DNA from 2 places in the Lysobacter helvus genome. Region 1 is predicted to be linked to the other one. Evidence: predicted binding sites of a transcription regulator. Region 1 holds the regulator's gene; the other holds the start of a gene.

Evidence for each region. Region 1 encodes sigma-54, which starts transcription at its own class of promoters, with help from an activator protein. Its sites were predicted from a motif close to TGGCACGNGCNTTGC; they were not measured.
Region 2: the regulator sigma-54 is predicted to act here: its motif matches at 9,103-9,117, upstream of glnA (type I glutamate--ammonia ligase).

The regions. Positions count from the first base shown of each region.
Region 1 is NZ_AP024546.1:1,933,507-1,948,125, forward strand. It holds gene hprK (HPr(Ser) kinase/phosphatase) at 1-653, opposite strand, end outside; gene LYSHEL_RS09420 (PTS sugar transporter subunit IIA) at 653-1,129, opposite strand; gene hpf (ribosome hibernation-promoting factor, HPF/YfiA family) at 1,140-1,460, opposite strand; gene LYSHEL_RS09430 (RNA polymerase factor sigma-54) at 1,540-2,982, opposite strand; gene lptB (LPS export ABC transporter ATP-binding protein) at 3,029-3,748, opposite strand; gene lptA (lipopolysaccharide transport periplasmic protein LptA) at 3,748-4,281, opposite strand; gene lptC (LPS export ABC transporter periplasmic protein LptC) at 4,262-4,846, opposite strand; gene LYSHEL_RS09450 (KdsC family phosphatase) at 4,843-5,418, opposite strand; gene LYSHEL_RS09455 (KpsF/GutQ family sugar-phosphate isomerase) at 5,433-6,437, opposite strand; gene LYSHEL_RS09460 (BolA family protein) at 6,501-6,734, shown strand; gene murA (UDP-N-acetylglucosamine 1-carboxyvinyltransferase) at 6,736-8,013, shown strand; gene LYSHEL_RS09470 (DUF3108 domain-containing protein) at 8,124-8,825, opposite strand; gene LYSHEL_RS09475 (DUF3108 domain-containing protein) at 8,825-9,619, opposite strand; gene purN (phosphoribosylglycinamide formyltransferase) at 9,616-10,284, opposite strand; gene purM (phosphoribosylformylglycinamidine cyclo-ligase) at 10,296-11,330, opposite strand; gene LYSHEL_RS09490 (DUF2066 domain-containing protein) at 11,455-12,522, shown strand; gene LYSHEL_RS09495 (AI-2E family transporter) at 12,524-13,672, shown strand; gene hda (DnaA regulatory inactivator Hda) at 13,678-14,376, shown strand; gene murU (N-acetylmuramate alpha-1-phosphate uridylyltransferase MurU) at 14,336-14,619, opposite strand, start outside.
Region 2 is NZ_AP024546.1:1,397,336-1,411,954, reverse strand. It holds gene LYSHEL_RS06885 (glycoside hydrolase family 15 protein) at 1-708, opposite strand, end outside; gene otsB (trehalose-phosphatase) at 705-1,499, opposite strand; gene LYSHEL_RS06875 (hypothetical protein) at 1,563-1,895, opposite strand; gene LYSHEL_RS06870 (SDR family oxidoreductase) at 2,038-3,024, shown strand; gene LYSHEL_RS06865 (glycosyltransferase family 4 protein) at 3,125-4,186, shown strand; gene LYSHEL_RS06860 (amylo-alpha-1,6-glucosidase) at 4,183-6,312, shown strand; partial or broken gene amt (ammonium transporter) at 6,317-7,606, opposite strand; gene glnA (type I glutamate--ammonia ligase) at 7,619-9,028, opposite strand; gene LYSHEL_RS06845 (antitoxin Xre-like helix-turn-helix domain-containing protein) at 9,310-9,696, shown strand; gene LYSHEL_RS06840 (RES family NAD+ phosphorylase) at 9,656-10,366, shown strand; gene LYSHEL_RS06835 (undecaprenyl-diphosphate phosphatase) at 10,416-11,246, shown strand; gene LYSHEL_RS06830 (SDR family oxidoreductase) at 11,248-12,009, opposite strand; gene LYSHEL_RS06825 (YbhB/YbcL family Raf kinase inhibitor-like protein) at 12,006-12,620, opposite strand; gene LYSHEL_RS06820 (YheT family hydrolase) at 12,632-13,651, opposite strand; gene LYSHEL_RS06815 (lysophospholipid acyltransferase family protein) at 13,726-14,454, opposite strand; gene LYSHEL_RS06810 (hotdog fold thioesterase) at 14,487-14,619, opposite strand, start outside.

The DNA of each region.
Region 1 (14,619 bases):
TGGCGCACGTTGAGCACGCCCAGGCCGCGTACTTCCAGCAGATCCTGCAGCAGGTCGGGGCACGTGCCGTCGAGCACGTCCGGTGCGATCTGGGTGAATTCCGGTGCGTCGTCGGCGACGAGGCGATGGCCGCGCGTGACCAGTTCCAGCGCGAGCTCGCTCTTGCCCGATCCGGATTCGCCGGTGATCAGCACGCCGATGGAATAGATCTCCATGAAGACGCCATGCAGCGTGACGCGCGGCGCGAGCGTGCGCGCGAGCTGGTACTGCATGTGGTTGAGCAGTTCGTGCCCGCGGCGCGGCGACACCCACAACGGCGTTTCGGTTTCCTCGGCCGCGGTGCGCAGGTCTTCGGGGACGCGCTGTTCCTTGCTGATCGCGATCGCGAGCGGACGCGCATCGATGATCTTCTCGATCACTTCCCAGCGCGCGCGCGAATCCAGGCCGTCGAGCCACGCGAGCTCTTCGCTGCCGAGGATCTGCACCTTGTTGGGATAGATGATGTTGAGGTAACCCGCGAGCGACGGGCGCCGCGCGACGGTATCCACCGCCTCGAGCACGCGCGAGGCGCCCGCTTGCCCGGCCACCCAGCGCAACGCCAGGTGCCCGACGTGGCGATCGAACAATTCCTGCGCGGTGATTCGCTGCGGCATCAGGCCCCGCCGATGGCGACGGCGGCGCGCGCCGGGGCGAACAGCACGGCCCGCAGCGCCTCGATGTCCGGGGCGTTGCGCAAGGCGGCGCGGAACCCCGGATCGGCGAAGCGTTCGGCCAGTTCCGACAGCAATTCGAGGTGCTGTTGCGTGAAATGCTCCGGCACCGCCATCGCATACACGAGATCGACCGGTTCGCCGTCGGCCGCGCCGAAGTCCACCGGGTGCGCGAGGCGCAGGAACGCCCCGCGCGCGGTTTCGAAGGCGTTGGTGCGGCCGTGCGGGATCGCGATGCCGCAGCCGATGCCGGTGCTGCCGAGGCGTTCGCGCGCGCGCAGGCTGGTGCCGATGGCCTGGGTGATCACGGGCGAGCCATCGGCGAGCAGGCGCGCGGCAGCGTCGAGCACGCTGTCGCGGTCGACCGGTTCGACCAGCAGGACGATGCGGTCGGCGGCGAGCAGCGCGTGGAGCGGCATGCGGAGGGCGTCAGCCGAGGTCGCCGCGGACGGTCTCGCCGCGGTGGTGGTCGACGAGCTTTTCCTTGTGCTTCATCAGCAGGCGATCGAGCTTGTCGGCGAGCAGGTCGATCGCGGCGTACATGTTTTCGGCGGAGGCATCGGCGTGCAGCGTCTTGCCGGAGATGTTCACGTTGGCTTCGGCGCAGTGCTGCTGCTTTTCACAACTGAGTTGGGTGCGGACATCGAAGGGCTGGTCGAAGTGGCGCGCCAGCCGTTGCAGCTTGGACTCGACGTAGTCGCGCAACGCCGGGGTGACTTCGAGCTGCTGGCCATAGGTATCGATGCGCATCGCGGGCCTCCTTCACTCACGTTCGGAGGGACAGGATACGCCGCGGCGGCGTGAGGGGAAGGGCCACGGCCGGGCAATCTCAGCCGATGCGCAGGCGGTCCTGCGAGGACGGGATGCTCATGGCCTCGCGGTACTTGGCCACGGTGCGGCGGGCCACCGGGACGCCCGAGGCCTTGAGGTTCTCGGCCAGGCGCGCGTCGGAGAGCGGCTTGCGCGGGTCTTCGCCTTCGATCAGGCGCCGGATCATCGCCTGGATGGCGGTGCTGGAGGCTTCGCCGCCGCCGCCGGTGTCGATGCCGGACGCGAAGAACGCGCGCAACGGCATCGTGCCGCGCGGTGTACGGACGTACTTGCGTGCGATGGCGCGGGAAATGGTGGATTCGTGCAGGCCCACTTCGCCGGCGACTTCGCGCAGGGTGAGCGGGCGCAAGGCCTGGTCGCCGAATTCCAGGAACGCCGATTGCTGGCGCAACAGGCAACGCATCACCTTGAGCAGCGTGTCGCCGCGCGCTTCCAGGCTCTTGAGCAGCCAGCGCGCTTCCTGCAGGCGGCCGCGCAGGTAGAGCGCGTCGTTTTCGTTCGCCGAGCGGATCATGCGTTCGTAGCCGCGATGGATCGAGATGCGCGGACGGCCGCCGGCGGCGAGCGCGACGCGCCACTGGCCCTGCTGGCGCCACACGACGCAGTCGGGCGTGACGTAGGTATCCGCGGACAACCCGCCCAGCTGCGCGCCGGGGCGCGGTTCGAGCGAACGCAGCAGGTGCACGGCGCATTCGATGTCTTCGGTGGGGCGCTGCAGTTCGTGCGCCAGGCCGGCGACGCCGATCTTCGGCAGGCGTTCGAGCGGACCGTCGGCCATGCGCCGCGCGAGTTCGCGTCCGGGCGTGTCGGCGTCCAGCAGGTCGAGTTGCAGTTGCAGGCATTCGTTGAGCGAACGCGCGCCCACGCCGGGCGGATCGAAACGCTGTACCTGGTGCAGCACGGTCAGCACTTCGTCCAGGCTCGGGTTCATGCCGGGCCGCAGGCCTTCGGCGATGGCTTCGATCGTTTCGCGCAGGTAACCGTCGTCGTCGATCGACTCGATGATCGACACGCCGATCGTGCGGTCGCGCTGCGAGAGGTGGCTGAGGTGCAGCTGCCACAGCAGGTGGTCCTGCAGCGTCTCGCCTTCGGCGACCTGTTCGGCGAGGGGTTCGTCGTCGCTGTCGGCCGGGCCGATGCGTTCGTACCAGGTTTCGTTTTCGTCGCCGTCCCACGCGGAGGCTTCCGGCGGCGGGCGGTCGTCGTCGTGGCTGCTGCGTTCGTCGCCGGTGCCGTCGTCGCGGACGCGGGCGTCGCCGTTGCCGTCGTGGGTTTCCAGCGGCGGGGATTCCTCCCAGTCCAGCAACGGGTTGCTCTCGACCGCGCTGGCGATCTCGACTTCGAGCTCCGCGGTCGACAGCTGCAACAGGCGGATGGCCTGCCGCAACTGCGGGGTCATCACCAGGTGCTGTCCCAGCGATGTCTGGAGGCGGGGCTTCATGGCGATATCAACGTGGCCGGATGGTTTCGACGGCCGGGACGCGCACCTACAGGCGGAATGCTTCACCCAGGTACACGCGGCGGACGTCGGGGTTCGCCAGCAGCGCGTCCGGAGCCCCCTGCGCGAGCACGCTGCCTTCGTTGAGGATATACGCACGGTCGCAGATGCCCAAGGTCTCGCGGACGTTGTGGTCCGTGATGAGCACCCCGATGCCCCGCGCCTTGAGGTGGCGGACGATCCGCTGGATTTCGCCGACCGAGATGGGATCCACGCCCGCGAAGGGTTCGTCGAGCAGCATCAGGCGCGGCTTGGCCGCCAGCGCGCGGGCGATTTCCACCCGGCGACGCTCGCCGCCGGAGAGGCTGGCGCCGAGCTGGCCGGCGACGTGCGAGATCTGCAGTTCGTCGAGCAGGCTTTCGAGTTCACGCTCGCGTGCGTCTTCCGACAGGTCGGGGCGCAGTTCGAGCACCAGCCGCAGGTTGTCGGCGACGGTGAGCTTGCGGAACACCGACGGTTCCTGCGGCAGGTAGCCGACGCCCAGGCGCGCGCGGGTGTACATCGGCTCGCCGGTGATGTCGCGGCCGTCGAGCACGATCTTGCCGGCGTCGGCGGGCACCAGGCCCACGATCATGTAGAAGCACGTGGTCTTGCCGGCGCCGTTGGGGCCGAGCAGGCCGACCACTTCGCCGGCATCGAGCGTGAGGCCAAAATCGCGGACGACCGCGCGATTCCGATACGACTTGCGCAGCCCTTCGGCCACCAGCATCAGCGCGTGCCCTGCTGGGTCTTGGGCGGGAACTTCACGTGCACGCGGCCGGGGCCTTCGCCGCCACTGCCCTGCACCTGGCCGGATTTCATGTTGTACGAGATGCGACCGGCGGTGATGTTGCCGCCGCCGCGCTGGTCGATCACCGCATTGCCGGTGAACACGACGGTGTCGGTGCTCATGTCGTAGTCGACGTTGGACGCGCGCCCGGTGACGGTGGAGCCGTCGTCGAGCTCCTGGCTCATCTGCGCGGGCGCACCCGTCAGGATGACGCGGCGGATGTCGCCGTTGGAGCGGTGTACGACGGCCTTGGCGGCCTGCACGAGCAGCGTGCCCTGGGTGAGGTGGACGTTGCCGGTGAACGAGCACGGGCCGTCGCCGGCCACCGTGCAATCGGTGCTGGTGGCTTCCACGTCGAGCGGCTGGTTGCGATCCGACGTGCGCGCAACGGCACCGGCGCACGCCAGCGCCGTGGACAGGCCGAGGGCGAGCAGGGCGGCGGGACGCAGGGATTCAGCGGGCTTGCGGCGCATAGTGGACCTTGACGTTCGACGTGAGCCGGACGCGCTTGCTGTCAAGCAACGCCTCCATGCCTTGGCCGCGCAGTATAGAACCCGGCTGCGTGACCGTGACCGTGGTGGGCGAGGTGGCGCGGTTGGCGTGCGGGAACACGTTCAGTTGCTCGGTCGCCATCTCGATGGGTTGCGCGCGCGTGCCGGCGGTCTTCGCCAGCACCGTGCCCGCCAGGCGCAGTTCGTCGCCGGCGGCGCTGACCCAGCCGGTTTGCGAGGTGACGATCCAGCCCGCTTCGCGCGTGGGCACCGCGCCCGCGGTGGCCGCGGCCGGGATGAGGAAGGTGGGCGTGGCCAGCGTCATCGTGCGGTCGCCGGGGCTGCGCGCCAGGCGCGGGGCTTGCAGCGTGAAGGACTCATGCCCGAGGTTGTCGAGCACGACCACTTCGAAATCCTGCAGCACGTAATCCGAACGCGAATCCACCGCGACCAGCGCGCTCTTCGGCGGGCGGTGCTGCCAGATCGACCAGCCGCTGATCGCGGCCGCCGCGGCCAGGCCCAGCGTCAGCCATCCGCGCGTGCTCACGCCTGTGTCTCGACGCGCACGCCGGTGACGTGGGCGATGTCGGACACCAGGTGTTCGGCGTGGCCCTGCGCGGCGAGGATGAGGTCGCACAGTTCGCGCGCCGCGCCTTCGCCGCCGCGCGACACGGTGCGCCAGTGCGCGCGTTCGCTCGTCCAGCGATGCGCCTGCGCCGGGGCGACCGACAGGCCCACCTGCTGCATCACGCGCAGGTCCGGCAGGTCATCCCCCATGAAGGCGATTTCGTCCATGCCGATGCCCATGCGTCCGGCGATCTTTTCCACGCAGTCGAGCTTGTCGTGCACGCCGGTGTAGGACTCGACGCCCAGTTCGTGCGCGCGGCGTTCGGCCGACGGGCTGAGGCGCGCGGTGACGAACGCGACCGCGATGCCGTGCCGCATCAGCAGCTTCATGCCCAGGCCGTCGAAGACGTGGAAGGTTTTCGATTCGCGGCCGTCGGCGTCGATGAGCAGGCGGCCGTCGGTGAGCGTGCCGTCCACGTCGAAGCACACCAGCTTGATGCGCGCGGCGCGTTCGCGGATATCGCCGGGGAAATCGTTGAGGTGGGAATACATGTCGGTTGCGTCCCTCACACCACGCGCGCGCGCAGCAGGTCGTGGATGTTGAGTGCGCCGACGACGCGGCGGTCCTGGTCGATGACGAGCAGGGCGTTGATCTTGTGCGCTTCCATCAGCTGCGCGGCTTCCACCGCGAGCGCATCGGCGTCGATGACCTTCGGGTTGCGCGTCATCACCTTCGCAATGGGCGTGGCGCGCACGTCGATGCTGGCGTCGTCGAGCGTGCGGCGCAGGTCGCCGTCGGTGTAGAGGCCGAGCAGCTTGTTGTCCGCGTCCACGATGGCGCTCATGCCCAGGCGCTTGCGGCTCATCTCGACCAGCGTCTCGCTGAGCGAGGCGCCTTCGCGCACGCGCGGGACTTCGTCGCCGGAATGCATGACGTCGCGGATGTGCAGCAGCAGGCGGCGGCCGAGCGCGCCGGCCGGGTGCGAACGCGCGAAGTCTTCCGCGGTGAAGCCGCGCGCTTCGAGCAGCGCGACGGCGAGCGCATCGCCGAGCGCGAGCGCGGCGGTGGTGCTGGACGTCGGCGCGAGCGCGAGCGGGCAGGCTTCGGCCGGCACGCTGGCATCCAGGTGGACTTCGGCTTCGCGCGCCAGCGACGAACCGGGGCGGCCCGTCATCGCGATCAGCGCATTGCCCTGGCGCTTGAGCACCGGCAGCAGCATCAGCAACTCATCGCTTTCGCCGGAATACGACAGGGCCAGCACGATGTCGGCGTCGGTGATCATCCCGAGGTCGCCGTGGCCGGCTTCGCCCGGATGCACGTAGAACGCGGGGGTGCCGGTGGACGCGAGGGTGGCGGCGATCTTGCGCGCCACGTGGCCCGACTTGCCCATGCCCGTGCACACCACGCGGCCGCGGCAGGCGAGCATCAACTGGCAGGCGGCGGTGAACGCCCCGTCCAGCCGCGCGGCGACCGCTTCCAGGCCCTGGGTTTCGATGGCGATGACGCGCCGCCCGCTGGCGGCGAAATCGAAGGCCGCCGAGGCGCTGGGTGGGAGGTGTTCCGGGTGCAGGGCCATGGGGACTGGCGCGGCCTTCCGCTAGACTGAGGGGCGCAGTTTACAGGACCACCCCGAATGAACGCCGACACCATCCGCCACTTGATCGAACAGGGCCTGCCGGGTGCGCAGGCGAGCGTGCAGGGCGAGGATGGGGTCCACTTCGAAGCCACCGTCGTGAGCGCTGCGTTTGCCGGCAAGTTGCCGCTCGCGCGCCATCGCATGGTGTACGCCACGCTGGGCGATCGCATGGGCGGCGAAATCCATGCGCTCGCCCTCAAGACGCTCACGCCGGACGAGGCGAACGCCTGACATGCAGAAGATCCTGATCGAGGGCGGCACGCCGCTCAATGGCGACGTGCAGATCTCCGGCGCGAAGAACGCCGTGCTGCCGATCCTGTGCGCGACGCTGCTCGCCGACGAACCCGTGCAGATCAGCAACGTGCCGCACCTGCACGACGTGGTCACCACCGCCAAGCTGCTCGCGGGCCTGGGCGCGGAGATCACGGTGGACCAGGGCACGATCGGCAAGGGCAGCGAAAGCGGGATGGTCGTGGATCCGCGCAGCGTCAATTCGCACATCGCGCCGTACGAACTGGTCAAGACGATGCGCGCGTCGGTGCTGGTGCTCGGCCCGTTGCTCGCCAAGTACGGCGCGGCGGAAGTGTCGTTGCCCGGCGGCTGCGCGATCGGTTCGCGCCCCGTCGATTTGCACATCAAGGGCCTGCAGGCGCTGGGCGCCGAGATCAGCGTCGACCACGGTTTCATCAAGGCGAAGGCCGGTCGCTTGAAGGGCGGCCGCGTCGTGTTCGACCTGGTGAGCGTGGGCGCCACCGAGAACGTGCTGATGGCGGCCTGCCTCGCGCAGGGCACCAGCGTGCTCGAGAACGCGGCGATGGAACCGGAGATCGTCGACCTCGCCGACTGCCTCAACGCGATGGGCGCGCGGATCGAAGGCGCGGGCAGCAACAAGATCACCGTGCACGGCGTGGAGCGCCTGCATGGCGCGAAGCACGCGGTGGTGGCCGATCGCATCGAGACCGGCACGTTCCTCGTCGCCGCCGCGATGACCGGCGGCCGCGTCACGGCGCGCCGCACGCGTCCGGAAACGCTGGATGCGGTGCTCGAGAAACTGCGCGAAGCCGGCGCCGAGATCGAAATCGAAGACGACCGCATCACCCTCGACATGCACGGCCGCCGCCCGCGCGCGGTGAACTTCAACACCGCGCCGCACCCGGCGTTCCCGACGGACATGCAGGCGCAATTCATGGCGCTCAACTGCATCGCCGACGGCGTGGGCGTGATCAACGAGACGATCTTCGAGAACCGCTTCATGCACGTGCAGGAACTGCTGCGCCTGGGCGCCGACATCCGCGTCGAAGGCCACACGGCGATCGTGCGCGGCGTGGCGCAGCTGAGCGGCGCACCGGTGATGGCGACGGACCTGCGCGCATCGGCGTCGCTGATCCTCGCGGGCCTGGTGGCGGACGGCGAGACGACCATCGACCGCATCTACCACCTGGATCGCGGCTACGAGAACATCGAAGAAAAACTGTCGGGGCTCGGCGCGCGGATCCGGCGCGTCGGCTGACGCGGGACCAGGGACCGGGGACCCGGGACCCGGGACCCGGGACCAGTAAAGAAAAAGCCGCGAATCGCTCGCGGCTTTTTTGCTTTTGGTCCCCGGTCCCGGGTCCCCGCTTAGTGCATCGCCTGCAACTTCAGGTCCATCTCGTCCTGCCCATCCTTGCGCTGCAGGATGCGCGCCGGCGCCGGCAGGCCATCGACCACCCACAGCACCGTCTGCTTGTTGCCGTCCGTGCGCGAGACCTTGGTGGCCTGGTGCGCCTTGCCGGCGAAGGTGATCTGTTCCTTGCCCGAGACCGTATACACGAGGTCCTTGGCGCGGCCTTCGTCGACCATGCGGTACTTCAGCGGCTTGCCTGCGGCGACGTCGCGCGCGATCGCCAGGTTGACCAGCATCGCGTCGAGGTCGCCGGCCTGCAGCTTCACCGGGCCGGCGCGATCGGGCTTCACGTCGCCGGTCCACGTCGCCACGCCGTGCGCCCAGTCGTACGTGGCCTGCTTGTTGACCTTCTTGATGATCACCGAGGCGTTGTCGGTGCCCGACAGCGGGCGCCACTGGCCGCCCTGTTCGTCGAAGGTGGTCGACTGGCTGAGCGAGGCCAGGCTGCTCTTGATGCTGAGCGTGTACTTCCACTGCGCGCCGGCCTGCGCGAGCGACATGCGCGCCGAGGCTTCCATGCCCATGTAGTTGGCCACGTAGTCGGCGTTGAACGGCTTGAGCGTGGCGTCGGCGGCCATGGCGGGCGCGAGCGTCGCGGAGGCGGCGAGCACGACCACGGCGAGCGGGCGCAGGGCACGGGAGAGGATCGAATGCATCAGGATTCCTTGTAGTCGACCAGGCGCAGGTCGATCGCGCCGTCGTCGTCTTGTTGCAGGATGCGGATCGGCGAAGGCACGCCTTCGACGACCCACAGCGTGGTGGCTTCGCCGCCGGCGCGCACGCGATCCACGCGCATGGCGTTGTACGACAACTCGTCGACGGCCTGCGATTCGCGTTGCGCCGCGACCACGTACTGCTGGTCGCGCGCGCGGCCTTCGTCGACGAAACGGTAATGCAGCGTGGTGCCGGGGACGGCATCGCGCAGCACGGCCAGGTTGATCAGCAGGCCGCTCATGTCGCCCGGTTGCAGGGCCACCGCGGTGCGGCGCGTCTTCTTGAGGTCGCCGGTCCAATGCGCGGCCTGCGCGGACCAGTCGTAGACGCCCGTGATCACCTTCTTGCTGAAGACCACCTTGCGCACGGAGCTCTGCGTGAGCGGCCGGTATTGCGTGCCGGCGACGTCGAACAGCGTGCTCTGCTGCAGGTTCACGCCGGCGATGCCGATCAGGCCATGCGTGGCGTCGATGCGCAGGTCGACGCGCCAGCGCGCGTTGTCCAGCGCGACGAGTTGCAGCGTGGCGTCGCCCAGCGGCTTGCCGTCGCGGAAGACCGCGTACGTGGCGAGGAAGGGGACCAACGCATGGCTTTCGACGACCGGCGCCGGTGCGGTCGTCGCCGGAGTCGCCGTCGTTGCCGGCGCCGCCACCTGGGCCACTGCGGGCGCAAGCGCGCACACGCCCGCCAGCAAGGCGGAGAGGACGAGGGGCAGGGGGCGGAAGCGGCGCTTCACGGGGGCGTCGGGCCAGGCGGGGCGGGGAATGCGGCGGACTCTACGCGGAGCGGACGCAACATGGGATGACCATCCATGAGGACCGTGCCATCGCATTCAGCGATGCGCCCGGCCACCGCGAGCGCGACCACGGCGAGCAGCAGCGGGTGTTCGACCGCGAGCACCCGCGCGGCGAGGGCGTCGGGGGTGTCGCCCGGCAACACCGGAACGGTCGCTTGCGCGATCACCGCGCCGGCATCCAGTTCCGGGCTCACGAAATGCACGCTCGCGCCGTGTTCGGCCACGCCGTCGGCGATCGCGCGCGCATGCGTCTTCAGGCCGCGATAGGCCGGCAGCAACGAAGGGTGGATGTTGAGCAGGCGGCCGCGGAACCGCGCGACGAAACCGGCATCGAGCAACCGCAGGTATCCCGCGCACACGACCCAATCGGGCGACGTGGCGGCGATGGCCTCGGCGAGTTCATCGTCGAAGTCGCTGCGGTGCGCATAGGCCTTCGCATCGCGGCTCCAGCGCTTGGATGCCTCGACGCGTTGCAATGCGGGTGCTTCGAGCTTGTCGGAAAACACGCCGACGATCTCCGCGTCGAGCATGCCCGCCGCGATCGCATCCAGCAGCGCCTGCAGGTTGCTGCCGCGCCCGGAGGCGAGGATCGCGAGGCGACGCATGGCCAACGCGATCAGCCGATGCGGACGCGTTCGCCGCCGCCCGACGCCACCACCGCGCCGATCGGGCGATGCGCGAGGCCGAGGCGATCCAGGTCCGCCGACACGGCGGCGACATCGTTCGGCGCGAGGACGAGCACGAAGCCCACGCCGCAATTGAACGTGCGCCACATCTCGTCGCTCGGCACCGCGCCTTCGCGCTGCAGCCAGTCGAACACCGGCGGCAACACGATCGTCGACGCATCGATGTCGAGGCCGAGGCCGTCGGGGATCACGCGGATGATGTTCTCGGTGAGGCCGCCGCCGGTGATGTGCGCCATGGCGTGCAGGTCGTGCTTGCCGAGCAGTTCGAGGATCGGCTTGACGTACAGCTGCGTCGGCGCCATGAGCGCATCGACGAGCTTCACGCCGCCGAGGTCGAGATCGGCCGGACGGCCCGCGCGATCGTAGATGCGACGCACGAGCGAATAGCCATTGGAATGCGGGCCCGACGACGCGATGCCCAGCAGCACGTCGCCCGCGCGCACTTTCGCGCCGTCGACGATCTGCGACTTCTCCACCGCCGCGACGCAGAACCCGGCAAGGTCGTATTCGCCCGGCGGGTACATGTCGGGCATCTCGGCGGTCTCGCCGCCGATCAGCGCGCAGCCGGAGAGTTCGCAACCGCGCGCGATGCCGCCGACGACGGCGACGGTGGTGTCGACATCGAGCTTGCCGGTGGCGAAGTAGTCGAGGAAGAACAGCGGTTCGGCGCCCTGCACCAGCACGTCGTTCACGCACATGGCGACGAGGTCGATGCCGATCGTGTCGTGGCGGTTGAGCTGCTGCGCCAGCTTGAGCTTGGTGCCCACGCCGTCGGTGCCGGAGACCAGCACCGGTTCGCGGTACTTGCCCGACAGGTCGAACAGCGCGCCGAACCCGCCCAGGCCGCCCATCACCTCGGGCCGGAAACTGCGCTTGACCAGCGGCTTGATGCGTTCGACGACGGCGTTGCCCGCGTCGATGTCGACGCCGGCGTCCCGGTAGGTGAGCGGAGTGGGGGTGGTCACGTCGGTCCGGGAGGGCGCTGCGGGGCCGAGATTTTAACAGTGCGGGCTCGGCGCGCGCCCCCCGATTGGACGCGCGAGGCGCCGCTGCGGCACCATGCCCCCGGTTTCGCAGCAGGGATGAACGATGCGTCTGGCAATCCGGATCGCGGGCGTGGTGGCACTTTGGCTGGCGTTCGGCGCCGCGTTCGCGCAGCGCGTGGAAGGCGACCGTGCCGGCGCGCATGGCATGTACGAGGCCGAGGTCAACGTCAACGGCCAGGGCGAAACCGAGCGCAATACCGCCTTCGCCCGCGCGATGTCGCAGGTGCTGGGCAAGCTGTCGGGCAACCGCAGCGCCGCTTCGATGCCGGGCGTGGGGCAGGAACTGCGCCGCGCCCGCGACTACGTGAAGAGCTACGACTACCGCCAGGACGAAGGCCGCTCGGCCACCGGCGCCCCCACCTACACGACCACGCTGATCGTGCGGTTCGACCAGGAGCAGGTGGACGGCATCGCCGCCACGCTGGGCCTGCCGATCTGGGCCGAACCGCGGCCCAAGCCCGTGCTGTGGCTGGCGATCAACGACGGCCGCGGCCCGCGCCTGGTCGCGCTGGCGCAGACCGGCGCCGCGCGCGCCGTGCTCGACCGCGCGCAGGAACGCGGCTATCGCCTCGGCCTGCCGTCCGGCAGCGCCGCCGAACAAGCGGCCGTCGGCGCCATCTGGCGCGGCGACACCGCGGCCATCGCCCGCCTGTCCTCGCGCTACAGCCCGCCGATGCAGCTGATCGGCAAGCTCTACCGCGCCGAAGGCGGGGGCTGGACCGCCGACTGGACGTTCGTCGACAGCGGCAAGGTGCTGTCCACCTGGACGTCCACGCAGCCCGACGCGCGCCGCGCGATGGCCTCCGGCGCCGACGGCGCGGCCGACGCGCTGTCGAAGAAATACGCCAAGCGCAGCAGCGCGGCCGGCACCGCGGGGCGCTACACCGTGCAGATCGACGGCGTGCGCGACAGCGAGGACTACCTGCGCCTGATGTCCTACCTGCAGTCGCTGGCCGTCGTGCGCGGCATGGCGCCGGTGCGCGCGAACGCCGAAGGCCTGACGTTGGAGCTCGACCTGATCACCGGCCTGCCGGGCCTGAAGCGCGCGCTGGGCAACGGCGAAGTGCTCACGGCCGACGAAGGCGACGCCCCGGTCCTGCACCTGCGCTGACATGGACCTGCACGCGGCCACCCTCGCGCGCCGCTGGCAGTGGGCGCTGATCGCCGCGATCGCGGGCGTGCTGGTCTTCCTGCTCGCCCCGATCCTCACGCCGTTCGTGATCGCCGCGATGCTCGGCTGGCTGGGCGATCCCACGGTGGATCGCCTCGAACGCCGCGGCTGGTCGCGCACCACCGCGGTCGTGATCGTGTTCTGCCTGATGACGATGCTGCTGCTCATCGCGCTGGTGTTGCTGGTGCCGATGATCGAACGCCAGCTCGTCACGCTGATGGAATCGCTGCCGACCTACCGCGACTGGTTCATCGGCACCGCGTTGCCGTGGGTCGAGCGCCGCACGGGGCTGGAACTCGCCTCGTGGCTGGATCCGGATCGCATCGTGCAACTGATCCGCGAACACTGGGAGCGCGCGGGCGGCATCGCCACGACGATGCTCGGGTACCTGTCGGCGTCCGGGTTCGCGCTGATCGCGTGGGTGGCGAACATCGTGCTGATCCCGGTGCTCACGTTCTACTTCCTGCGCGACTGGGATTTGCTGGTCGAACGCTTCGCCGCGCTCGTGCCGCGGGACCACATCGCCACGGTGACGCGCCTGGCGAAGGAATCGGACGTCGTGCTCGGTGCATTCCTGCGCGGGCAGTTCAGCGTGATGCTCGCGCTGGGCGTGCTGTATGCGCTGGGGTTGTGGGCCGTGGGCCTCAACGTCGGCCTGCTGATCGGCTTCATCGCGGGCATCGTGAGTTTCGTGCCGTACCTCGGGCCCGCCACCGGCGTGGTGATGGGCGTGATCGCCGCGATGGTGCAGTTCGGCGACTGGAAGCACGTGGCGCTGGTGCTCGGCGTGTTCGGCGTCGGCCAGGTCATCGAGAGCTACGTGCTCACGCCGCGCCTCGTCGGCAATCGCATCGGCCTGCATCCGGTCGCGGTGATCTTCGCGATCATGGCGGGCGGACAGTTGTTCGGTTTCCTGGGCGTGCTGCTCGCGCTGCCCGTCGCCGCGGTGGTCAACGTGCTGTTGCGCTACGCGCACGAGCGTTACACGCGCAGTCGCCTCTACGCCGGCGAAGCGCCGCCCGGCATCGAACTGGATGCGTACGTCGACGCGGGCATCGAACGCCCGACGCCGGACGACGACCACGCCTGACGCAGATGTCGCCCGCCCCGCAGTTGCCGCTGGCGTTGCGCTATCCGCCGGACCAGCGGCTGGAAGCGTTCGTTGCCGCGCCCGACGGCGCGTTGGCGCAGGTGCGTGCGCTCGCGGAAGTCGCGCAGTCGGATTGGTTGTACCTCGCCGGGCCTGCTGGGGTCGGCAAAACGCATCTTGCGTTGGCGGCGTGCGCGGCGGCGGAAGCCGTGGGGCGCAGCGCCGCGTACGTGCCGGTGCGGGCCGCGGCGGGGCGGATGCGGGATGCGCTGGAAGCGTTCGATACGCATGCGCTGGTGGCGCTGGACGGCCTGGATGCGATCGCCGGCGAGCGCGAAGACGAAGTGGCGTTGTTCGACTTCCACAATCGCGCGCGCAGTGCGGGCATCGCCGTGCTCTACACCGCGACGGTGTCGCCGGATGCGTTGACGCTGGCGTTGCCGGATCTGCGTTCGCGCCTGCAGCAATGCACGCGGATCGTGCTGGCGCCGCTGGATGACGCGGGGCGGCGCGATGTGTTGCGCGACCGTGCGCAGCGCCGCGGCTTGATGCTGGATGACGCGGCGATCGATTGGCTGTTGCGGCGGCAGGGGCGCGATCTTGCGACGCTGACCGGGTTGCTGGATGTGCTCGACCGCGCGTCGCTGGCGGCGCAGCGGCGGATTACGGTGCCGTTCTTGAAGGAGACGTTGGGCGCGCGTTGAGCGACGCATCGAGTTCGGCCAGCCGCTGCGGCGTCCCGACATCCGTCCACGCGCCGCGGTGATGCGTACCGTCGATGGCGTTGCGGCCCATCGCGTGACGTAACAGCGGCGCAAGCTTGAACCGCGGCGGTGTCTCATCGACACCCGGCACGTTGCCGACGATCCCGCGCCAGCCATCGAACAACGACGGCCGATAAACGCCGATCCCCGCGAAGGTCAGGCGCGCTTCGCCGTCCGACGCCA
Region 2 (14,619 bases), 540 kb from region 1:
CTCGTACTGGCACAGCTTCAGCGTGATGGCGCTGCGGATCACGGCCTCCTGCCATTCCAGCGGGATCGACAGGTAACGCACCCATTCGCGCCAGTAGTTCGTCGTGCGCTCTTCGGCGTCGCGGACGAACGCGCCGATCGGCTGCGTCAGCGTTTCATCAGGGCCGAGCACGAAGTGCAGTTCGCGATCGAGCACGAAGGGCAGTTCGTCGCGCAGCAGGCGCAGCGACAGGTCGGTGGTGAGGCGCAGCACGTGGCCGGGCAACAGCCAGCGCATGTGGTTGCTGCCCCACGTGCGTTCGGGTTCGCGCGCGCCCCAGTCGGCGAGCGGTTGCAGGCGCACGCGGATGCGCGGCGAACCGGCGAGCGGACGCACGCGGCGGAACAGGCCGACCGGGCGATAGAGGCGATCGTAATGCCGCCAGCGCGGTGCGAAGTCGGTGATCTCCAGCGCGCCGCCGTGGCGGTCGTGCAGCACCGTGATGAGGATGGCGGTGTTCGGGAGATAGCGTTGTTCGGTGTGCGCCTGGTCTTCGAGCTCGATCTCCCACGCACCGCCCGGGCGCTTGGGCGAGAGCAGCGAACAGAACGCAGGATCGCCATCGAACGCGGGCAGGCAGCACCACACGACGCTGCCGTCGGGATCGATCAGGGCGCCGAACGTGCCGTTGCCGATGACGCCGAGATCGAGGCTGGCCTGGCGCGTCATGCGTGCACTCCTGTGGCGGTGGCGGTGGCGAGCGCATGCAACCAGGCACGCACCGCGGTGGGATTGGCCAACTGCCAGCGCGCGACGCTGGCATCGCGATCGCCGACGAGGATGCTGATGCCGTCGCGCGCGTTGACGACGGCGAAGGCGTGTTCGTCGGTCAGGTCGTCGCCGACGAACACCGGGCGGCGACCGCGGAACGGGGCTTGCTGCAGGAACGCTTCCACCGCGGTGCCCTTGTCGGCGGATTCGCCGCCGGGACGCAGTTCGAGCACGTGGTCGCCGGCCTGCACGCGATACTCCGGCAGCAATCGCAACGCCGCTGCAGCGAATGCACGGAAGGCATCCTGCGCTTCCGGTGCGGCGCGCCAATGCAGCGCGAGGTTCGGTCCCTTGCGTTCGGCGACGGCACCGGGGAACGCCACGGCGACGTGTTGCGCTTCTGCATGCACGGCATCGAGTGCGTCGGGCGCGGGCGGTGGCGCGAAGTACGCGCCGCCCGCTTCACGGCGTTCGAGTCCGTGCAGGCCAGCAGCTGGCACTTGTCGCAATGCACCGAGCACATCGTCGATCGCATCGATCGCGCGCCCGCTCACCAAGGCAACGGCGCCATCGAGCGCAACGTGGAGCGTGGCGATGTCGCGCTGCAATCCCTCGGGCGTCACGACGCCATTGGGATCCAGCGCGAAATCGAGCAGCGAGCCATCGACGTCGAGGAACAACGCCCATGTATCGGTCCATCCAGGCGCGGGCGGCGGCGGCGATGGACGCGGGCGTTCACTCGTTTCCATCCGATCGATTGTGCTCACGCCGTCGTGAGCATCGGGTGGACGGCGCGTCAACGCGCGCCGTGCTCAATCGCTGAGATGGCGATCGTCCATCGCGGTGTCGTCGGAACTGGAGAAGCCGCTGCCTTGCTGGTCGTGGCCGCTGCGCACCGCTTCGCCGGGAATGCCCATGCCGTCGGGATCCTCGTCGTGGATCGCCTTGGCGGACTTGCCATGGCCCTCGGCGGCCGGATCGACGCTGCCGGTGCCGCGGTTGGTGATGGACGGCATGTCGTGCAGCAGCACCTGGTCGCGGCGATCGATGTGCACGTCTTCGTCGCGCGGCCGCGTTTCGACGCGCGGGTCGCGGCGTTCGAGTTCGCCGTCGGCGGGGAGCTTGGTCGGAATATCGCGTGGCATGGGCGTCTCCCTGCGGGCTGGTGAGCGCGAACCTAGCGCGCGTGCGCGGTGCGGCGCGTGATGGAAAAACGCGACGCCCCTTCCACGTCGCTTCAACGCGCGCATCGCTAGGTTCGGGGCTTTCCCGCGCCCGGAGTTCCGCATGGCAAGCAAGAAACAGACCGGCGCGTCCACCGCGAAGAAGCAACGGGCGCTGCAATCGGTGATCGAGGCGAAGGACGCCAAGGCGAAACCGCAGAGTTCGCAGGCGAAGAAGAAACCCGTGCAGGCCGGCGCGCGCAAGGAACCCACGCAACTGCCGAAGCAGCACCTCGATAAACCGGGCAACGAACACGACCTCGCCCTCGCCCCGCGCTTCCTCGCGCCCGACTACATCGGCAGCGAAAAGCTCGCCGACATGGTGGCGATCGTGACGGGCGGCGATTCCGGCATCGGGCGCGCGGTCGCGGTGCTCTATGCACGCGAAGGCGCCGACGTGGCGATCGTCTACCTGTCGGAACACGAGGATGCGAAAGAGACCAAGCGCCTGGTGGAAGCCGAAGGCCAGCGTTGCCTGCTGCTCCCCGGCGACGTGAAATCCGTGCGCTTCTGCGAAGAAGCGGTGGAAAAGACGGTCAAGCAATTCGGGCGCCTCGACATCCTGGTGAACAACGCGGCCTTCCAGTTGCACGCCGCATCGCTGGCGGACATCAGCGAAGAACACTTCCAGGAAACGCTCCAGACCAACATCGGCGGCTACTTCCACATGGCGCGCGCGGCGTTGCCGTACTTGCCCGAAGGCGGGTCGATCATCAACTGCGGCTCGGAGACGGCGTTGTTCGGCAGCAAGGAACTGCTGGACTACTCCGCGACGAAGGGCGCGATCCATGCGTTCACCAAGTCGCTCGCCAGCAACCTGCTGGAACGCGGCATCCGCGTGAACGCGGTGGCGCCCGGACCAGTGTGGACGCCGTTGAATCCGTCGGATCGTCCCGCAGAGGCCGTCGCCGAATTCGGCAAGCAGAGCGACATGGGACGTCCCGCGCAACCGGAAGAGATCTCGCCCGCGTTCGTCTTCCTCGCCTCGAAAGTGACCGCGTCGTACATCAACGGCGCGATCCTGCCGGTGATGGGCGGCCCGCGCGGCTGAGCATCTGAATGGGGCGCAGCCTCGCTCTCGCGTGCTCCAGACGTCGTTTTTACGGCCTTTCGCCTACGGTGCGGCACTGACCGCCGCGTGGGGAACTGTCTTGAGGATTGCGCAAATTTCGCCGCTGTACGAAGCGGTTCCGCCGAAACTCTACGGTGGCACCGAACGCGTGGTGGCCTGGCTGACCGATGCTCTCGTGGATGCAGGACATGAGGTCACCCTGTTTGCGTCGGCCGAAGCGAAGACGCGCGCCACGCTGCATGCTTCGCGCGACCAGGCGATCCGGCTGGATCCCGCGCCGCTGAAATCCGACCTTGCCTCGCACATGAGCATGCTGCACGAGCTGCGCGAGCGCATGGACGATTTCGACGTGCTGCATTTCCACACCGACATGATCCACTTCCCGTTCTTCGAGCAGTTCGCGGATCGCACGCTGACGACGTTGCACGGCCGGTTGGACCTCAAGGACCTGCCGGGCGTGTACCGGCAGTGGGATCAGTTCCCGCTCGTATCGATCTCGGAGAACCAGCGCAAGCCGCTGGCGAGTGCCAACTGGCTCGGCACGGTGCACCACGGCATGCCGGATACGCTGTGCCCGTTCAACGGCGAGCCGCAGGGCGATTACCTCGCCTTCCTCGGCCGCATCTCGCCGGAGAAGCGCGTGGATCGCGCCATCACCATCGCACGCCGCGTCGGCATGCCGTTGAAGGTGGCCGCGAAGATCGACGCGCAGGACAAGGCGTACTACGAGCGCGCGATCGAGCCGCTGCTGCGCGGCGCGGACGTGGAATTCATCGGCGAGATCGGCGATGCGCAGAAGCCGGAGTTCCTCGGCAATGCCGCCGCGCTGCTGTTCCCGATCAACTGGCCGGAGCCCTTCGGCATCGTGATGATCGAAGCGATGTCCTGCGGTACGCCGGTGGTCGCGTGGCGTTGCGGCTCGGTGCCCGAAGTGATCGACGACGGCGTGACCGGCCGCATCGTGTCCAGCGAAGACGATGCGGTGGCCGCCACGCGCGAAGTGCTGGGCTACGACCGACGTGCGGTGCGCGATGTGTTCGAGCGCCGCTTCACCGCGCGCGGGATGGCCGAGCACTACGTGGACCTGTACCGACAACTGGCGCGAGGTCGCGAACCCGATCGCGGCCTGCGCCTGGCATGAGCATGGATCCGGCGGCGACTGCCGCGTTGTATGCGAGCCATGTCCTCAAGGACGGGGACAGCTTCCTCGTGGCCAACGGGTACGGCGACATCGAGGAAGGCAGCACGGGGATGTTCCGCGACGACACGCGGCTGCTGTCGATCTACCGCCTGCGCCTCGGCGAAACGGTGCCCGCGCTGCTGAGCGCCGCGGTCACGGAAGACAACGTCTTCTTCCTCGCGCACCTCACCAATCGCCAGTTGCCGCCGCTCGGTGGCAGCGAGGCCCCGCAAGGGCTCGTGCACATCCTGCGCTCGCGCTTCCTGCACGACGAGCGCATGTACGAGCGCCTCGCCTTCATGAACTACGGCAACGCCCCGCTGACGCTGCCGGTGCGCATCGAACTCGGCGCGGACTTCCGCGACATGTTCGAAGTGCGCGGCATGGTGCGTCCGGCGCGCGGCGAGTTGCTGTCGACGCCGCACACGGCGGGCAGCCACACGGTGGAGTTCCGCTATCGCGGGCTGGACCAGGTGATGCGCGCGTCGGTCGTGGCGTTCTCGCGCGAGGCGCATCGCGTGGAAGGCCGGATGCTGGAATTCCTGTTCCCGCTGGTGCCGGGCGAAGAAGTGGAACTGTTCGTCGAAGTCGGCAGCGAAGCGGGCCCCGTGCCTTCGCGCGCCACGCATCGCACAGCGGCGGCGCAGGCGCGTCGCCGCATGCGGTCGCGCGGGCGTCGCGGTGCGCGCGTGCGCAGCAACGGGCCGTTGTTCGATGCGTGGATGCAACGATCGCGCGCGGACCTCGCGCTGCTGACGAGCGAACTGGAAACCGGGCCGTATCCCTACGCGGGCATCCCGTGGTTCTCGACGCCGTTCGGGCGCGATGCGGTGATCACCGCGCTGCAGACCTTGTGGCTCGATCCGGGCATCGCGCGCGGCGTGCTGGGCTTCCTCGCGGCGCACCAGGCGCAGGAGGAGTCGTCGTTCCTGGATTCGGCGCCCGGCAAGATCATGCACGAGACGCGCAAGGGCGAGATGGCGGCGATGAAGGAGCTGCCGTTCGGGCGTTATTACGGTGGCGTGGATACGACGCCGCTGTTCGTGATGCTGGCGGGCGCCTACGCGCGCCGCACGGGCGAGATGGCCTTCGTCGATCGCCTGTGGCCTGCGTTGCGCGCGGCAACGGGCTGGATCGAGCGCGTCTGCGATGCCAACGCGAACGGCTTCCTCGATTATGCGCGCGGCGAATCCACCGGCTTGTCCAACCAGGGCTGGAAGGACAGCGAGGATTCGGTGTTCCATGCCGACGGGAAATTCCCGCCCGGCCCCATCGCGCTCGTCGAAGTGCAGGGCTATGCGTACGCCGCGTTCCGCGCGATGTCGGAGCTGGCCGGGCTGCGCGGCGAGATCGAGGACGCGCAACGTTGGGACGCGCGCGCCAATCGATTGCGCGAGACGGTGGAAGCGCGCTACTGGATGGAGGATCGCGGCTTCTACGGCATCGCGGTCGATGGCAAGGGCGCACTGTGCGAAGTGCGCGCCAGCAATCCGGGGCATCTGTTGTTCTGCGGCTTGCCCGATCCCGCGCGCGCTGCATCGGTGGCCGCGCAATTGATGCTGCCGGAATTCCACACGGGCTGGGGCGTGCGCACGCTCGCGCTTGGCGAAGCGCGCTACAACCCGATGTCGTACCACAACGGATCGATCTGGCCGCACGACACGGCGCTATGCGCCGCGGGCATCGCGCGCTACGGGCATCGCGATGCGGCGGTCACGTTGCTGCGCAGTGCGTTCGAGTCCGCGGTGAACTTCGACATGCGCCTGCCGGAACTGTTCTGCGGCTTCCCGCGCGTGCAGGGCGCGCCACCGATCGCCTACCCCGTCGCCTGCCTGCCGCAGGCGTGGGCCGCGGGCGCGCCTTTCATGTTGCTGCAGGCGTGCCTGGGCGTGGAGATCGATGGCTTGCGTGGCGAGATCTCGGTCGATCGTCCGCGCCTGCCGATCGGCATCGACGAAGTGCGGTTGCTCGATGTCGCGCTGGGCAACGATCGCGTCGACCTGCGCTTCCGGCGCATCGACGGGCGCGTGGCGATGTTCGTCGACGGCCGGGGCGATCGCGTGCCGCCGGTGCGGTTGCGCAACTGAGGCGTCAGATTTCGTACGCCGACTCACCGTGCGCGCTGATGTCCAGGCCTTCGCGTTCCGCGTCGTGGTCCACGCGCAGGCCGCGCAGGCGGCGTGCGACCTGGAAGGCCAGCAGCGCGACCACGCCGGACCAGGCGATGGTGATCACGACGCCGACGGCCTGCACGCCCAGCTGGTGCGCGATCGAGAAGTCGCGGCTGCCCGCACCGCCCAGCGCGGGCGCAGTGAACACGCCGGTCGACAGCGCGCCGACGATGCCGCACACGCCGTGGATGCCGAACACGTCGAGTGAGTCGTCCGCGCGCAGGTAACGCTTCAACGCATTGACGCCCCAGAACCCCGCCGCGCCGCCAAGCGCGCCGATGACCAGCGCGCCCCCGATGCCCACCGTGCCGCATGCGGGCGTGATCGCCACGAGGCCGGACACCGCACCCGACGCCGCGCCCAGCATCGACGCGCGCCCGCGCAGCGTGGCTTCCACGGTGCTCCACGCGAGCACCGCGGCTGCCGCGGCCACCAGGGTGTTGAGGAACGCGAGCGCCGCGACGCCGTTGGCTTCCAGCGCCGAGCCCGCGTTGAAGCCGAACCAGCCGACCCACAGCATCGCTGCGCCGGTGAACGTGAGCGGCAGGTTGTGCGGCGACAAACGCTCGCGCCCGAAGCCGACGCGCGGCCCGAGCATGTACGCACCGACCAGGCCCGCGACCCCCGCGTTGATGTGCACCACGGTGCCACCCGCGAAATCCAGCGCGCCCATGCGGAACAGCAATCCATCGGACGCCCACACCATGTGCGCGAGCGGGAGATAGGCGAAGGTGAACCAGAGCGCGGCGAACAGCAGCACCGCGGCGAACTTCGCGCGTTCGGCGATCGCGCCGACGACCAGCGCGCAACTGATGGCGGCGAACGCGCCCTGGAACGCGACGTAGGCCAGTTCGGGAATGCGCACGCCCGGCGTGAACGTGGCGATGGTGGACGTCGGCCCGATGCCGTACAGCATCAACTTGCCGAAGCCCCCGATCCACGCGCTGCCGCCTTCGAAGGCGAGCGAGTAGCCGTACACCACCCACAGCACGATCGCGAGCGAGGCGACGACGAGCACCTGCATCAACACCGAGAGGATGTTCTTCGCGCGGACGAGGCCGCCGTAGAACAGCGCGAGGCCGGGGACGATCATCAGCATCACGAGGACGGTGGAAACCAGCATCCACGCGGTGTCGCCCTTGTCGACCATGCCGTCTCCCGTTCGCGAAGCCCCTCCCCTGCGTGCAGGGGAAGGGTTTGGGGTGGGGTCCCGCGGTAACGCTTACAGCGTGTAGTACAGCTGGTACTCCAGCGGATGCGTGGCCGCACGGAAGCGCGTCACTTCCTGCATCTTCAGGCCGATGTACGCATCGATGAAGTCGTCGGTGAACACGCCGCCGGCCTTGAGGAAGTCGCGATCCTTGTCGAGCGCTTCCAGCGCCTGGTCGAGCGAATGGCAGACGGTGGGGATGTTCTTCTCTTCTTCCGGCGGCAGGTCGTACAGGTCCTTGTCGCTCGGCGCGCCCGGGTCGATCTGGTTCTTGATGCCGTCCAGGCCGGCCATCATCAGCGCGGCGAAGATCAGGTAGCCGGAGTTCATCGGATCGGGGAAGCGGATCTCGATGCGGCGCGCCTTCGGGTTGGCCACGTACGGGATGCGGCAAGACGCCGAACGATTGCGCGCCGAGTACGCCAGCATCACCGGGGCTTCGAAGCCCGGCACCAGGCGCTTGTACGAGTTGGTCGTCGAATTGGCGAACCCGTTGATCGCGCGCGCGTGCTTGAAGATGCCGCCGATGTACCACAGCGCCATCTGCGACAGGCCGCCGTAGCCGTCGCCGGAGAACAGGTTGACGCCGCCCTTGGCGAGCGACTGGTGCACGTGCATGCCGCTGCCGTTGTCGCCGACGATGGGCTTGGGCATGAAGGTCGCCGTCTTGCCGTTGCGGTGCGCGACCTGCTTGATGACGTACTTCATCGTCAGCAGTTCGTCGGCCTTCTTCACCATCGAGTTGAACTTGGTACCGATCTCGCACTGGCCGGCGTTGGCCACTTCGTGGTGGTGCACTTCGACTTCGATGCCCACCTGCTCGAGCGTCTTGCACATCTCGGCGCGGATGTCGTGCAGCGTGTCCAGCGGCGCGACGGGGAAGTAGCCGCCCTTCACCATCGGGCGGTAACCGGTGTTGCCGCCTTCGTATTCGCGGCCGGAGTTCCAGTGCGCTTCTTCCGAATCGATGTGGAAGAAGGTGTGGCCCATGTCGTTCGCGAAGCGGACGCTGTCGAAGATGAAGAATTCCGGTTCCGGGCCGAAGAACGCCTGGTCGGCGATGCCGCTGGACTTGAGGAAGGCTTCGGCGCGCTTGGCGATGCCGCGCGGGTCGCGCGAGTAGGCCTGCATGGTGGCCGGGTCGAGGATGTCGCAGGTCAGGACCAGCGTCGGGTCGGCGGTGAAGGGATCCAGGAACGCGGTGGTCGGATCCGGCAGCAGCACCATGTCGGATTCGTTGATGCCCTTCCAGCCGCTGATCGAGCTGCCGTCGAACATCTTGCCGTCCTCGAACAGCGAGGCGTCGACGATCGACTTCGGGAAGGTCACGTGGTGCTGCACGCCGCGCATGTCGGCGAAACGCAGGTCGACGAATTCAACCTTGTGGTCCTTGATGAGTTTCTCGACGTGTTCCAAAGACATGGCGGGCTCCGATGGGTGAGATGGGGCGGAAATCGAGGGCCGGGACGACCCGGATCGCAACGTCAGTCATAGCAGCAAGGCGCATGCCAAGGACGGCCGTGGTGCAACCCATTGATTCGCAACGCAGCACGCGATCTCGATCGGCATCGCTGCACCGGATTGGTGCGGCGCCGGTTCCAGTTCGCACCAGCGTGGTTGCGCCGCCAGCGGCGCAGCCCGTTCTGCCAGGTGTTTCCACGGAAACGAATTGCGGGTACGATTTCCATGGAAGGAGGGACGCCATGGCACGTCGATCGCTGCAGCAGGTTCCCGGGGCCGCCACCACCCAGGCCGCGGTGCTGGGCAAGGCCGTGGTGCGCGCAGCCGCGCAGCTCGGGGTCACGCAGGACACCCTCGCCGGGGTGCTCGGGCTCAGCACCGCCACGGTGAGTCGCCTGGTCGCCGGCGATTACCCGCTCAAGGCCGGCCGCAAGGAATGGGAGCTCGCGCTGCTGTTCGTGCGCCTGTTCCGTTCGCTCGATTCCATCGTCGGCACCACCGAGGCCGCCCGCGCATGGTTGCGCGGCGACAACCTCGCGCTCGGCGCCGCCCCCGCCGCCCTGATCACCGACCTGCAAGGACTCGTGCGTGTCGTCGACTACCTGGACCACCACCGCGGTCGCATCTGAGCGTCGGCCCTGGAAGGGCCGCGCGTGGCGGATGGTCGAGGCGCAGCACGTCGCGAGCACGATGAAGCTCGTGGACGATGCGGACGAGCAGGCGCTGCTCGAAACCTTGATCGACGCGTCCAAGCCCCGCGCGCCCGCGGGCACCGCGCACCTGCATTACCTGCTCGCCACGCCCTTCCGGTATTCGCCGCGGCGCGGCGGCTCGCGCTTCCGCGATCGCGACGATCCCGGCGTCTTCTACGGCGCGCAGGGCGTGCGCACCGCCTGCATGGAAATGGGCTACTGGCGCTGGCGCTTCCTGATGGACGCGCCCGCGCTGGACGGCCTCGCCCCGCTCGCCTTCACCGCCTTCGCCACGCGCCTGCGCACCGAGGCGATCGACCTGCAGCGCGCGCCCTTCGATCGCGACGCCGCGGCATGGACGCATCCGGTCGACTACGCGCCCACCCAGGCCTTCGCCCGCATCGCTCGCGACGCCGGCGTGGGCGCGCTCCTGTATCGCTCGGTGCGCGATCCGACGCCGGCCTGGTGCGTCGCCCTGCTCACGCCCGCAGGCTTCGATGCGCCACGGCCGGAACCGGGCGAACAGACCTGGTGGCTCCGCGTGACGCGCACGCAGGCGCAATGGAAGCGGGATCGCGAAGCGTGGACATGGACGCCGCCATCATGAAACGCGACCATCCGGCGTTGCCGTCCCTTCCCTCTTCCGCGAATCCCCAATGACCGATCTCCTGGCCGCGCTGCTGCTCGGCATCATCGAAGGCATCACCGAATTCCTGCCGATCTCCAGCACCGGTCACCTGCTCATCGCCGAGCGCTGGCTCGGGCATCGCAGCGACCTGTTCAACATCGCGATCCAGGCCGGCGCGATCCTCGCGGTGGTGGTGATCTACCGGCAGCGTTTGTGGCAACTCGCCGACAGCTTCCTGCATCCGGCGCAGGCCGCACCGGTGCACGGACAGGCGCCGCGCGATTACGCGTTCAAGCTGGCCGTCGCATTCGGCGTGACCGCGGTGCTCGGCCTGGTGGTGAAGAAGCTCGGCTTCGAGTTGCCGGAAGACGTGGCGCCGGTGGCGTGGGCGCTGGTGCTGGGCGCGGCGTGGATGCTGCTCGCGGAGCACTTCGCGGCCAAGCGCGCGGTGGTGCTGGGCGAACGTTCCAACATCACGTGGACCGTCGCGATCCTGGTCGGCGTGGCGCAGGTCGTTGCGGGCGTCTTCCCCGGCACGTCGCGCTCGGCGGCGACGATCTTCGTCGCGCTGCTGTTCGGCGTGACCAGCCGCGCGGCGGCGACGGAATTCGCGTTCCTGGTCGGCATCCCGACGATGTTCGCGGCCACCGGCTACGAACTGCTGCACGTCGCGCGCGAAGGCGGCCTGGCGGGCGAAGACTGGAACGCGCTCGCGGTGGCCTTCGTCGCCTCCGCGGTCACCGCCTTCATCGCGGTGAAGTGGCTGCTGCGCTACATCCAGACGCACCGCTTCACGGCGTTCGCGGTGTATCGCTTCGTGGTGGGCGCGGCGTTGCTGCTGCTGGTGCCCGCGCGCTGATCTACAGCGTGCGGGTCTGCCCGCCGTCGACGTCGACGATTGCGCCCTGCATGTAGCTGGCGCGATCCGAGGCGAGGAACGCCACGACGGACGCGATTTCCGCCGGCGTGCCGAAGCGTGCGACGCGCAGGTCGCGCGCGAGTTCGGACGACGCGGCGTCCGGCGCGATGCCGCGTTCCGCCGCCAGCTTGTCGATGCGCACCTGCGTGCGTTCCGTTGCGATGCTGCTCGGATTCACCGCGTTGACGCGCACGCCGTCGCGTACGCCCCGATCGGCCAGCGCCTTCGTCAGGTTGAGCAGCGCTGCGTTGACGCTGCCGCCGATGGTGAAGTCCGCGTTGCCCGTGCGCCCGCCGATGCCAGCGATGTTCACGATGCAGCCCTGTTGCGCGACCAGCTGCGGCCACGCAGCGCGACACAAACGCACGGCGCCGAAGAACTTGAGCGCGAAACCCGCCTCCCACGCCGCATCGTCGAACGCGAGGAAATCCCCGCGCGGCGTCGCGCCGGCGTTGTTCACCACCACATCGATGCGACCGAAGGCCTGCATCGCGGCGTCGACCAGTTGCGTCGCCGCCTCCGGCGCCGCGAGATCGCACGGCACGGCCAATCCGCGCACCGAGAACGCCTCGACCACGCCACGCAAGGCGTCATCCGAACGCGCGGCCGCCACCACGTGGCACCCGTCTTCCGCGAGCGCCCGTGCGATCGCCGCGCCGATGCCGCGACTGGCGCCGGTGACGATCGCAACGCGCGCGCTCAACCCTTGACCTGCGGATTGAGCGTGTACGTGCCGTAGATCGCGGCCTCGGTGATTTCGTGCGGCTGGAGCGCATGGAAGACATCGGCGGCGGTGAAATCCTCCGGGACGTCGAGCTTCGGCACGCGCAGCGCGAACAGGCGGAAGAAGTAGCGATGCACGCGCAGGTCGTTGGCCGGCGGATACGGACCGTCGTAACCGCGCCACTGGCCGCGCATGTCGGCATCGCCCGCGAACCAGCCGGTGTAATCGTTCAAGCCCTGGCGCGCGCCGGGCGGGCACGGCGGCGACTGCTTGCCGTGCTTGGTCACGCCGTCGCTGCAGCTGCCGGCCGCGATCGCATGCACGTTGGCGGGAATGTCCACCATCGCCCAGTGCACGAAGTCCGCGCGCGGTTGCTCGACGGGAATCTGCAGGTCGTCGCGGCCCACGGTCGACGGATCGGTCGGCGCGTCGGTGTCGATGCACAGCAGCACGAAGGATTGCGTGTCGGCCGGCGCGTCGTCCCACGCCAGGTGCGGATTGCGATTGCCGCCGAAGCCGTCCGGCGTGCCCATCGCGAACTCGGCGGGGATGGGCCCGCGGTGTTCGAAACTCTCGCTCCAGATGCGCATGCGCGTTCCTCTCAGGCCAGGGCGGGCGATGTTGCCACGGACAGGTCGACGGCGGCGTCCAGTCGTTCGGCGACCCAGCGTTCGGCGAAGCCGTCGCCGCGCCAGTTCTCGAGGAAGCCGCAGTGGCCGCCGTGCGGTGCGATGTCCAGGTGCGCGTGCGCGGGCAACGCGAGCTGGCGGAATTCGTCGACGGGAATGACCGGATCGTCTTCCGACATCAGGATGCTCGCCGGCACCGACAGCGACGCCAGGCGATCGCCCGCGATCGAATAACCCTGGAAATAGCCGTCGAGCGAACCGAACTGCGTGTGCCGCTCCACCATCCACTGCGTGAGCGGCCGCATGCGCAGGCCGAGTACCTGGTCGTCGAAATCGTGGTGCTGCGGGAACAGCTTGCGCTTGCGCGCCAGCGATTCGCGCCACTTGCGTTCGAAGTACCACATGTACAGCGGCAGGCCGCGTTCCATGTTGTCCATCGTGCGCGCCGGATCCAGCACCGGGCACACCGCCGCGACGTGCACGAGCGGAATGCCGGCAGCCTGCGCGCGCAGGGCGATGCGCAGCGCGAAGTTCCCGCCGAGCGAATACCCCGCCACCACCATCGGGCGCGTGGCATAGCGGTGCGCGATTTCCGCGGCCGCGTGCACGACTTCGTCGATGCGGTTGGAATGGAAGAGGCCTTCGTTGAGATGGTGCGTGTCGCCGTGGTCGCGGAAGTTGAGCCGGAACACTTCGAACCCGCGCGCGAGCAACCGCGCGGCGGTCAATTGCATGTAGCTGGATTCGGCGCTGCCTTCCCAGCCGTGCAGCAGCAGCGCGAGCGCGCGCGGCGTGACGCCGGGCATCGCCGAATGCAGGCCCTGCAGGCGCACGCCGTCGCCGGCGTCGATGATGTGCGCGGTGGTGACGGCGCCGCTGGCGGCCATGGCGCTCCGGCCGCGCCGGCGGCGCAACGCGCTGGAGCCCAGCACCGATTGCAGGTGCGGGCTGTACAGCGAACGCGGCGGGCGATAGTCGCGGGCGGTGAGCATGTCGCGGAGGCTAGCGCGCCCCGTGTCGAGGTCGCGCTCTAACCCGTCGCAGGTCGGCGAACCAACGCTGGAACTCAAGGGGCCGCCATCGCTTCGACGATGCGTTCGCGCGCCAGCTCGGCGATCCGCCGGCGGCCGCCGGCATCGGACACGTCGATCGGTTCGAGGAACCACACCTCGGTCTCCCGCGCCGGCTCGCCGAGCAGGCGCAGGAAATTGGCGGCGAAACTTTCGTCCGGCCCGAAGGCGACCACCGGTTGCGCCGATGCGCCCTTCCCGTAGCGCAGCGCGACCGGCTGGACGCGCACGCCGGCCTCCACCGCGGCCAGGAAGATGCGCGCGTGGAACGGGCCGATCTCGCGGCCATCGCGCGTGCGGCCTTCGGGAAACACGCCTACCGAACGCCCGGCGCGCAGGCGCGCCAGCATCTCGTGCAGCACGCCACCCATCGATTCGCTGCTGCCGCGCTCGTGGTAGATCGTTTCGCCGCGCGTGGCCAGCCAGCCCACCAGCGGCCAGCCGCGGATCTCGCGCTTGGCGACGAAGCCCATCATCCGCTGGCTGTGCAGCGCGACGATGTCGACCCAGCTGACGTGGTTGGCGACGAACAGCGTGGCGCCCGGCAACGGCACGCCGCGGCGATGCATGCGGAAGCCGAAGATGCGCATCAGCCCGCCCTGCCACCAGCGGATCATGCGGTGCTCGAGCGGTTCGCCGCCGATGTCGATGCGCCCGATCGGCGGCAGCATCACCAGCAGGGTGATCGGCAGGTCGATGAGCACGTGCCAGGCGAGCAGCGGCATCCGCAGCGCGAACCGCAGGGCGTTGGGGCCCTTCACTTCGGCGCGCCGGCGGGCAGCGCGATCACCGCCAGGGTCAGGCGCGAGATGCACACCAGGCGGGCGCGTTCGTCTTCGATGCGGATTTCCCACACCTGGGTCTGGCGGCCGACGTGCAAAGGCCGCGCG